One region of the Kineosporia sp. NBRC 101731 genome, then DNA from elsewhere that is predicted to be linked to it. Evidence: riboswitches for the same ligand, from Rfam matches in the RefSeq annotation. Region 1 holds a riboswitch; the other holds the start of a gene.

The links. A riboswitch is a leader RNA that binds a small molecule or an ion and turns the genes downstream of it on or off. The one in region 1 is predicted to bind glycine.
Region 2: it holds a riboswitch for glycine, as region 1 does, so the genes downstream of both, gcvP (aminomethyl-transferring glycine dehydrogenase) here and gcvT (glycine cleavage system aminomethyltransferase GcvT) in region 1, are expected to answer to the same signal.

Annotation. Positions count from the first base shown of each region.
Region 1 is NZ_BSTC01000002.1:121,526-126,616, reverse strand. It holds gene QSK05_RS07795 (tetratricopeptide repeat protein) at 1-892, shown strand, start outside; gene gcvH (glycine cleavage system protein GcvH) at 1,081-1,467, opposite strand; gene gcvT (glycine cleavage system aminomethyltransferase GcvT) at 1,494-2,621, opposite strand; glycine riboswitch at 2,773-2,887, opposite strand; gene QSK05_RS07780 (metallophosphoesterase) at 3,037-3,774, shown strand; gene QSK05_RS07775 (hypothetical protein) at 3,845-4,564, shown strand; gene QSK05_RS07770 (FBP domain-containing protein) at 4,796-5,091, shown strand, end outside.
Region 2 is NZ_BSTC01000023.1:72,022-77,112, forward strand. It holds gene ftsR (transcriptional regulator FtsR) at 1-195, shown strand, start outside; gene QSK05_RS34605 (bifunctional nuclease family protein) at 271-759, shown strand; gene QSK05_RS34610 (MerR family transcriptional regulator) at 1,119-1,643, shown strand; gene QSK05_RS34615 (ParA family protein) at 1,763-2,599, opposite strand; glycine riboswitch at 2,859-2,948, shown strand; gene gcvP (aminomethyl-transferring glycine dehydrogenase) at 3,040-5,091, shown strand, end outside.

The DNA.
Region 1 (5,091 bases):
GCTGCTCGCGGGTGACCCCGACCTGGCCGGGCTGCGACAGTACGACTGCTTTCGCGCGTTCGAGGCCCGGGTGTACCGGCATCCGCAGCCGCCGGCCGTCAATCCGGCGCGGTACGAGCTGTTCCACTACATGCGCCTGGGCCTGGCGCAGAGCTCGGAGATCATGGAGAGCCTGTGGCTGCAACGGGTCAACCGCGACCCGGCCACGCTCAGCCCTCGAAACCTCGAGCGCTGGTTCCGGATGGAGCGCCGTGCCTGGGAGATGGTGGTGCGCCTGAGCCGGTTCCATCAGCAGTGGCAGACCCGCAGCGCAGCCCTGGAGGGCCTGCGTGGTCTGGCCCGCTATCTCGGCACCGACGCGCGTCCCGTGCCCTTCCCGGAGATGGCCCGTGACTACTACAGCGTCGGGGTCAACACCCCGGAGTACTCGCAGCGGCGCATCGACGGAATGGAAGAGCTGTTCACCTTCCTCGGCCGGGAACTCGGCCCGGCTGCGGCCCTCGACCCGGAGCAGTCCGACCCGGACGAGCCGATGGACTTCGTCGAGACCGAGACGCCGATGCCGGCGCAGGGTGATCCACTGACCGACCTGCGACGGCAGGGCACGGAATTCGCGGCGCCGGTGATCCCCAGTACCCGGGCCTGGATCTGGCACGCCGAGAACTGCAGCCGCGGCGTGCCCGGCACCGAGTTTCCCCTGTCCCAGGAAGAACTCGGGAACCTCTGCCGGGCCTGGGCAGCGGTCTGGGCGGCCCTGCGGCAACGGGCCACCACCCCGGCCCGGCGCGCCGACACGGCGTTCGTCGAGGCGGTGCGGCGGCTGCCCGTACCCCCGGCCGCCCGCGTGATACAGCTTCCCACGACGGGGCAACCGGCCCGGCAACCTGATTGACGCGCGCCGAACGCCCGGGAAGTTCCGTGTGTTCCGCCGATTACCGAAGGGTCCGGAGGCATCGGCCCGGGCCGATGCGCTAAACCATCCTTACCCCGTCAAGCCGGTCTGGTCGCGACGCCGCCCTTCCTCATCCGGGACGGATGCCGCGATCAGACCGGTGGCCTCAGAACAGCATCAGTCCAGCATCAGTCCAGCAGGGCCTCGTACTCGTTCGACGTCAGCAGTTTCGCCGTCGCCTCGGGGGTCACCGTGAACAGCCAGCCGGCGTCGTAGGGGTCGGCCGCGATCAGGGCCGGGTCGTCGATGATGGCCTGGTTCACGGCACCGACCGTGCCGGTGACGGGTGAGTACAGATCGGAGACCGACTTGGTCGACTCCACCTCACCGCACGCGTCCCCGGCCGTGACCTCGGTGCCCACCTCGGGAAGGTCCACGAAGACCACGTCGCCCAGGGCGTCGAGGGCGAAGGTGGTCAGGCCCACCCGCACGGGCTCGGTGGGAAGATCGGCGCCGGGGGTGAGCTGAATCCACTCGTGCTCGGCGGTATACAGAAGATGTGACGGATTGGTCATCGGAAACTCCTTGCTGACCTGAGAAGTCAGGAACGCTTGTAGAACGGGTACGGGGAGACGGTGAAGGGCAGCAGGGTTCCGCGCACATCCACCTGCAGCGAGGCGCCCTCGACGGCCTCGTCGCGGTCCACGTAGGCCAGGGCGATCGGGCGGCCGAGCGTGGGGGAGAGGGCTCCCGACGTGATCACACCCACCGGTTCGCCCGCCGCATTGAGGACGACGTTGCCGGCCCGCGCGGCCCGGCGGCCTTCTCCGGTCAGTCCGGTCAGCAGGCGGGCGGGCTGGTCCTGCGCGGCCAGCGCCAGGGCCTCCTGCCCGACGAACGCCTTGTCCAGCTGCACGACCCGGCCCAGACGGGCCGCGTAGGGGTCGGTCTCGAGGCTGAGTTCGTTGCCGTAGAGCGGCATCCCGGCTTCCAGGCGGAGGGTGTCGCGGCAGGCCAGACCGGCCGCCCGGCCCCCCGCGGCCTCGGTCGCGGTGGACAGCGCGCTCCAGAGCGTGACGGCGTCGTCCGCGGCCACGTACACCTCGAACCCGTCCTCACCGGTGTAGCCGGTGCGGGCGAGCAGCACGTCCAGCCCGGCGATCCGGGCGGGCATGCAGGCGTAGTAGCGCAGGGCGGCGACGGCGTCCCGCGCATCGGGATTGTCGGGGTCGTCGGCCAGCGACTGGATCACGGCCTGCGCGGCGGGGCCCTGCACGGCGATCAGGGCGGTCTGCTCGGTCTCGTCGGTCACGCTCGCGTCAAAAGTGAGGACGCGGTCGGTCAGGGCGGCGAGCACGACGCCGGTGTTCGAGGCGTTGGCGATGACCAGGAACTCGTCGTCGGTGATCTTGTAGGTCACCAGGTCGTCGAGGATGCCGCCGTTCGCGTCGCACAGCAGCGAGTACTTCGCGCGGCCGGGCTTGATCGCGGAGAGCCGGCCCACCAGCGCGTGGTCGAGAGCGGCCCCGGCCTGCGGGCCGCTCACGCGGATCTCGCCCATGTGGCTGAGGTCGAACAAGCCGACGGTGGTGCGAACGGCCTGGTGCTCGGCGAGCTCACTGGTGTACTTCAGCGGCATGTTCCAGCCGGCGAAGTCGGTGAGCCGTGCGCCCAGCGCCACGTGCACGGCGTTCAGGGGCGTCGGCCGGGCAGATGCTGGTGAGGACATGCGGTGCCTTCCGGAATCCGGCCCGCGCACACGCGCGCGCAGGTCTGGCGATTCCTCCCCGCTCTGTCCTGGGACCTGAGAGCTTGGCCGCGGGTGGCACGGCACTTCACCTTCGGTAAACCGGCATCGGGCCGGATTTCTCCAGAGTTGCCTCGTCGCGACGGTATCTGGGCCTGAGAGATTCCTGGGGAGGCGTTGCTCCTACGGCGCCCCCGGCCTGGTTCACGGTGTAGTGGCCGGCCGGGAGGCTCTCCCGTCGCGCGTCGACGGCATATTCAGTTGGGGCTGGCAAAGGTAGCCCGGCCCGTCCGCGATCATCAACCGGGACACGTGTGAGATCGGGTGTGAGATCGGGCAGGCCAGTGCCGCCCGGGTGGCACTTTGCCCGATCTGGGCGCCGCGTCACGATGTGCTGGTGATCACCTTCGCTCACCTCAGTGACCTGCACATCGACCTCGGCGAACGGGCGACGGACCGCGCGCAACGGCTGATCGACGCGGTGCGGCCGATGACCGGACTCGATGCCGTGCTGGTCACCGGCGACATCGCCGATCACGGCACCCCGCAGGAGTACGCCGTGGTGCGTGACCTGCTCGACCGGTTCGAGGTGCCCGTTCTGACGCTCCCCGGCAACCACGACGTCCGTGAGCACTTCGGGCCCGCCCTCCTGGCGCGTCCTTCATCGAAACACGAACTGAACCAGGTGATCGCCGTGGGCGACACCGACTTCCTGCTGTGCGACAGCGTCATTCCCGGGCACAGTGGCGGCGAGCTCAGCGGGCCCACGCTGGAGTGGCTGAAGTCGGCGCTGGCCGAACGGGATCCGGACCGGCGGGTACTGATCGCGTTCCATCACCCGCCGGCCGTGCTCCACATCCCGGGGGTCGACGGGATCCGGCAGACCGGGGAGATGCGTCTGGCCGGGATCGTCTCGGCCCATCCGGAGGTGGCCGCCCTGCTCTGCGGTCACGCCCACACCGGGTTCGTCACCACGTTCGCCGGGCGTCCGCTGGTCGGGGCCCCGGGCTGTGTCTCGACCTCGCGTCTGCCGGTCGAGCAGCGGGGCCCGTACGAACTCGACAGCCCGCCCGGTTACGCCCTGCACGTGCTCGACGACGACGGCCGCCTGGTGACCCACTTCCGGGGCCTGTGACCCGTCCCCGTTCGGAGCAAACCCGGCGCCGGGCTTCACCTCGACCGGCTGGTGCGCCGATGTGCTGCGCATGAGCTCGACCGACACGAGCACTCCGGTGGCCCCTGAGGCTTCGCCACAGGGGCCGCCCACAGCCACCACTGTGCTGGTGCACGACATCGCCGATGAGTCGCCTCTGCGCGACCCGGTGCGGCGTCGTCTGCTGCTGGTGCTCGGGGCGGCGGTGATCGTGCTGGCCCTGGCCGTGGGCCTGGTGCGGATGATCGGGATGATCGGCGACGGGAGTCAGGCGGAGCGTGACGCGGCCGGTCTGGAACAGGTGCGGGCTCAGATCCGGCGCCCGCTCCAGGAGCTGCTGGTGAGGCGGGAGGCGTTCTTCGCGGCGGAGCGGGAGTATCTGACGGCGATGAAGCAGGCGCAGGACGATGTGGCGGGCGGCGCCCGGCCGACGCAGCAGATCGCGACGCTGCGACGGGTGGCCCGGGAGATGAGGGCGCTGGATGCGTCGTTGCGGGAAGTGAACAGCGTCGCCGAGGCCACCTCGGAGGCCCGCGCCTACCTGGTCGACGCCGTGCGGATCCTCGCCCGCGACGCCGCCCGCAATGCCACGACCCTGCAGATGGGCGACAGCCCGCTGGTCGCGGTGAACGACGAGAACGCCCTGGTGCCGGTCCGCCGGATGAACACGTCGCTGCTGTTCGTACTGGACGCCGCGCAGCTCCCGGTCACGGGCCTCGACCTGCCGGGCGGCACGGATCCGCACCCGGAGGATCACAGCACGGCGAGGTGAGGCGTAGACTCACTTCTCGTGTCCGGAACCTACTCGTGCTCTGCGCCCTTGTGGCGTCTGGAGGTCATCGGCGCGCTCAGCGCCGGCACGAGGTAGCTCTGCCCTCAATCGGTGACCAGACGTGTGCCCTTTCTGCGGGCCCACGCGTTCCGGCCTGTTCGCAGGCCGATCCCACCTTCTGACACATCACCCCGCCCTGTCTGCGGGGCCCCCAGACTTGAGGTCATAGCTGTGCGTTCCTTTACCGAGAAGCAGATCCGTACGTCGTTCGTGAACTCCACGCTGCGTGAGCGCAAGGAGCTCGTCCTGCCCGAGAACTTCGACGGGCTGGACTGGGACCGCCTGGAGTACCTGGGCTGGCGCGACCAGAAGACCCCGGCCATGGGCTACGTCTTCGCCGAGATCGACGGCGAACTGGTCGGGGTGGTCATGCGCCAGTCCGACGCCGTGGTGCGCCGCCGCGCCATGTGCAACTGGTGCGAAGACGTGGCACTGCCCAACGACGTGGTCTTCCTGAGCGCCAAGCG
Region 2 (5,091 bases), on a different contig from region 1:
CCCCGTCACCTGCGGGCCTTCCGCACGACCGCCGACCGTGAGGCCGGGCTGATCGAGCAGGTGACGAACCCGATCCGGGCCCGGGGCGACGGTTCCGGGGCCCGGGCCGACGACGTGGCGCAGGAGCTGTCCAGCCTGACCGTGCAGCTGCACGCGGCGCTGCTGAAGGCGGCGCTGGAGCGCGGCCAGTCCTGAGCCTCCCATGGCTCTAATTTCACCGAAAACGTCTCTCGGTCGCCGCGCCGCGCGGCGCCGGGGTACGTTTGCGGGGTGCGGGAGCTTGATGTGGTTGGTGTCAGGGTCGAGGTTCCCTCGAACAACCCGATCGTGCTGCTCAAGGAGCGGGACGGGGATCGCTATCTCCCGATCTGGGTCGGGGCGCCTGAGGCGAATGCGATCGCGAACGCCCAGCAGGGGCTGGTGCCACCGCGACCACTGACGCACGACCTGATGAAAGACGTGATCGAGGCCCTCGGCCGGCGGCTCTCCGAGGTGCGCATCGTCGCCCTGAAGGAGAACGTCTTCCACGCCGAGCTGGTCTTCGACGGAGGGCTGACCGTGAGCTCCCGGTCGTCCGACGCGATCGCACTGGCGCTGCGCGTCGGCTGCCCGATCGTAGGGGCGGAAGAGGTGCTGGAGGCCGGTGGCGTCTCGGTGCCCGACGAGGACGAGGACGAGGTGGAGAAGTTCCGCGAGTTCCTCGACAACATCTCGCCGGAAGACTTCGGCGAAGGTGGACAGGGCTCCGAGAACTCCTGAGCGGTCCGGCTTCACCGCTGCGGCGGGCAGCGGCAGCGTCGGTTCCGTGTCAACGCGCCACCCCTGCCGAGGCGGTACCGAAGAGGTCTCGGCCAGGACACCGGCGGGTGTCGGGGTGTTCCGATTGGTCCGAAAGAGGGGTGATCTGCCGACACGCCGCCCCCCTCGGATGCCGCCTCGTTGACGACGCCGGGTGCGCAGCCTACGGTTCAAATGAAACGACCCCGGTGTAGTTCTCCCGCTGCGATCCGTCTCCCTCGGACCAGCGTGCCGGACTAGGAACGTTGAATGGAGCCGCCGTGAGCGAGCGTAGCGAGCGAGATGCTGTGCCCGGTCACGTCGTCGCGCAGGCGCAGGGCATGCTCTTCACCGACGACCTGCCCGAGCTCGACGAGGAGGCCGGTTACCGCGGTCCGATCGCCTGCCGTGCTGCGGGAATCACCTACCGCCAGCTCGACTACTGGGCCCGCACCGGGTTGGTGCAGCCGACCGTCCGCAACGCGACCGGCTCGGGTACGCAACGGCTCTACAGCTTCCGCGACGTGCTCGTGCTCAAGGTGGTCAAGCGCCTTCTGGACACCGGTGTCTCGCTGCAGCAGATCCGCATCGCGGTGAACCACCTGCGTGACCACGGAGTGGAAGACCTGGCCCAGATCACCCTGATGAGTGACGGCGCCAGCGTCTACGAGTGCACCTCGGCGGACGAGGTCATAGATCTCGTCCAGGGCGGTCAGGGCGTCTTCGGCATCGCCGTCGGCCGGGTCTGGCGTGAGGTCGAGGGCACCCTCGCCGAGCTGCCCGCCGAGCGCGTGGGTGGCGACACGACCACCGGCACCAGCGACGACGAGCTCTCGGCCCGCCGCCGCCAGCGGGCCATCAGCTAGCCGACCGACAGATCAGCAGAAGAGCCCCGGGTCCGGTACCCCGGGGCTCTTCTGCTTTGCCGTGCTCAGACGGTGTGGACGTTCTCAGGCGGTGTTGCCGGCCTCAGGTAGGGCTGGCCTCAGGCAGGGCTGGCCTCAGCCGGTGCGGAGCTCACCTCGGCCGACGCCGGGCGCCGCCCCCGGGTGTTGGCGCGCAGCACGCGGGCCAGGTGGGCGTCGAAAGCATGCGCCAGTTCCTGTGCCGGGGCACCGGGCCAGCGGTGGATCGGCTGGCTCGCCCCCTGGGCCTGCTGCAGGGCGCTGCGCTCGCGGATGGACGGGCCCAGCACCAGCGGGCCGAACATGTCGGAGAGCTCCTGCAGGCGGTAGCGGTGCTCGGGGGAGCGCTCGCGGTACCGGTTCACCACCACGCCCAGCGGCTGCAGGGTCGGGGCGATGTTGCGCCGTACCTCGTCGATCGCGTGCAGGGCCCGGTCGGCGGCGGTCACGGAGAACAGCGCGGGTTCGGACACCACCAGGGCTCGCTGGCTCGCGGCCAGGCCGGAGCGGGTGATCGTGCCCAGTGACGGCGGGCAGTCGATGAGGACGAGCTGGTAGCCCTCGAGCTGGTGGATCGCGTGCGAGAGCCGGGCCAGAGTGCGCTCGCTGCCGGTGGGGCGGTCGAGCGCGGCCATGTCGTGGGAGCCGGGCAGCACGTCGAGCGTGCCGTCGCCGGTGGCCCAGCCGCTGGGCACGACGTTCACCTTCTGCGCGTTGCGGCGCGAGGCGCCCATCACCGTGGCGACGTTGGTCGTGATCTCGGCGGTGATGTCCAGCCCGAGCGTCGCATCGGCCTGTGGGTCGATGTCGACCACAAGGGTGGGAACGCCCCGGGCGAGCGCGGCCGAGGCCAGTCCCAGGACCACTGACGTCTTCCCGACGCCACCCTTCAAACTGCACACGCTGACGACGATCACGGTGTTCGACGCTACCTCGTTATCAAGTCCCCGCGGACGAGCCCGGGCCGGTAGGAATTGCGTGATCGTGATTCCACACAGGGTCATATCCGCCGGGCCGTCCTTTTGGCCGAGCCAATTGCATCCCGTAGCCCGGCCCGCTCGCAACCCTCCGTTCGCCTGCCGTACGCCGTACGGGTGCGCCGGGGGCACGAGATGAGAGTGGCATCCGGCGCTGGTAACGTCATCGTCGCCGGTCAACGTCAAGGACCGGCAGCTGAAGACCCCCGCGGGAGAGACCCCGTCACAGGGGCGCCGAAGGGGCAACTCTCCCCGGAACCTCTCAGGCGCCAAGGACCGCATGGGCGAGGCAGCTCCGAAGGGCGATGTGGCCCGACGGATGGGGAGGTATCCGAGTGACCCGAACCGCGGTCGCTACGCCCTTTGCGTGGGAGCCTCCGATGACGACCTTCATCGATGCCGGTCAGCACGATCTGCAGGACGACCTGCCCGAGCCCGAGGGCCGGACGGCGCAGGGTACCGGGCACCGTTTGGACGCGTTCGCCGACCGCCACATCGGCGCCGACGAGCCGCAGATCGCCACCATGCTGCGCGTGGTCGGGCTGGACAGTCTCGACGCCCTCGAGAACGCCGTGATCCCGCCGGTGATCCGCGACGGTGGCACGCCCGCCCTGCCCGGGCCGATCAGTGAGGCCGAGGCGCTGGCCGAGCTGCGGGCCCTGGCCAACCGCAACACCGTGCGCGTGCCGATGATCGGCCTGGGCTATCACGGCACCCACACGCCCGGCGTGATCCTGCGCAACGTGCTGGAGAACCCGGCCTGGTACACCGCCTACACGCCCTACCAGCCGGAGATCTCCCAGGGCCGCCTGGAGGCCCTGCTCGCGTTCCAGACGATGGTCTCCGACCTGACCGGTCTGGAGACCGCCAGCGCCTCCCTGCTCGACGAGTCCACCGCCGCGGCCGAGGCGATGACCCTGATGCGCCGCGCGTCCAAACTTCCCACCGGCGCCGCGTTCGTCGTCGACACCGACGTGCTCCCGCAGACCCTCGCGGTGATCCAGACCCGCGCCGAACCGCTCGGCATCCCGGTGGTCGTGGCCGACCTCACCACCGACCCCGCAGCGGCACTCGACGCTGTCACCGAAGGTGTGTTCGGCGTCCTGGCGCAATACCCGGGTGCCTCCGGACAGGTGACCGACCTGCGTCCCCTGATCGACGCCGCCCACGGGCGCAAGGCGCTCGTCACCGTCGCGGCCGACCTGCTCGCGCTCACGCTGCTGCGCTCGCCCGGTGAGGACGGCGCGGACGTGGCGGTCGGCAACACGCAGCGCTTCGGCGTGCCGCTCGGGTTCGGTGGACCGCACGCCGGGTACATGAGCGTGCGCAAGGGCCTGGAGCGGTCGCTGCCCGGGCGCCTCGTGGGTGTCTCCAAGGACGCCGACGGCAACCCCGCCTACCGCCTCGCCCTGCAGACCCGCGAGCAGCACATCCGCCGGGAGAAGGCGACCAGCAACATCTGCACCGCGCAGGTGCTGCTGGCCGTGATGGCCGGGATGTACGCGGTCTACCACGGCCCGCAGGGGCTGCGCCGCATCGCCGAGCGCACCGCCGGTCACGCCGCGACGCTGGCCGCGGGCCTGCGCTCGGTCGACGTGAAGGTCGTGCACGAGAGCTTCTTCGACACCGTGCTCGCCGAGGTGCCGGGCCGGGCCGGTGAGGTCGTCGCGGCCGCCCACGACCTCGGCATCCTGCTGCGCCAGGACGGCGCCGACCGGGTCGGCATTGCCTGCGACGAGACCACCACGCAGACCCAGGTGGCCCTGGTGCTGCGGGCTTTCGGGGTCTCGGTCGAAGACCGCGCACCGGGGGCGGAGCTTCCCGCGATCCCCGCGGACCTCGTCCGTACGTCTGAGTACCTGACCAACCCGGTCTTCACCACGCACCACAGCGAGACCTCGATGCTGCGGTTCCTGCGGCGGCTGGCCGACGAGGACTACGCGCTGGACCGCGGCATGATCCCGCTCGGCTCGTGCACGATGAAGCTCAACGCCACCACCGAGATGGAGGCCATCACCTGGCCGGAATTCGGTGGGCTGCACCCGTTCGCACCCGCCGGCGACACCGAGGGCATCCGTAGCCTGGTGAAGGACCTGGCCAGCTGGCTGGCGGAACTCACCGGCTACGCGGCGGTCTCGCTGCAGCCGAACGCCGGCTCGCAGGGTGAGCTGGCCGGTCTGCTCGCGATCCGGGCCTACCACCGCTCCAACGGCGACCTCGACCGCAACGTCTGCCTGATCCCGAGCTCCGCGCACGGCACCAACGCCGCCAGCGCCGTGATGGCCGGCATGAAGGTCGTCGTGGTGGCCTGCGACGACAACGGCAACGTCGACCTGGCCGACCTCGAGGCGAAGATCGCCCAGCACCGCGAGGCCCTCGCCGCGATCATGGTCACCTACCCGAGCACCCACGGCGTGTTCGAGGAGGGTATC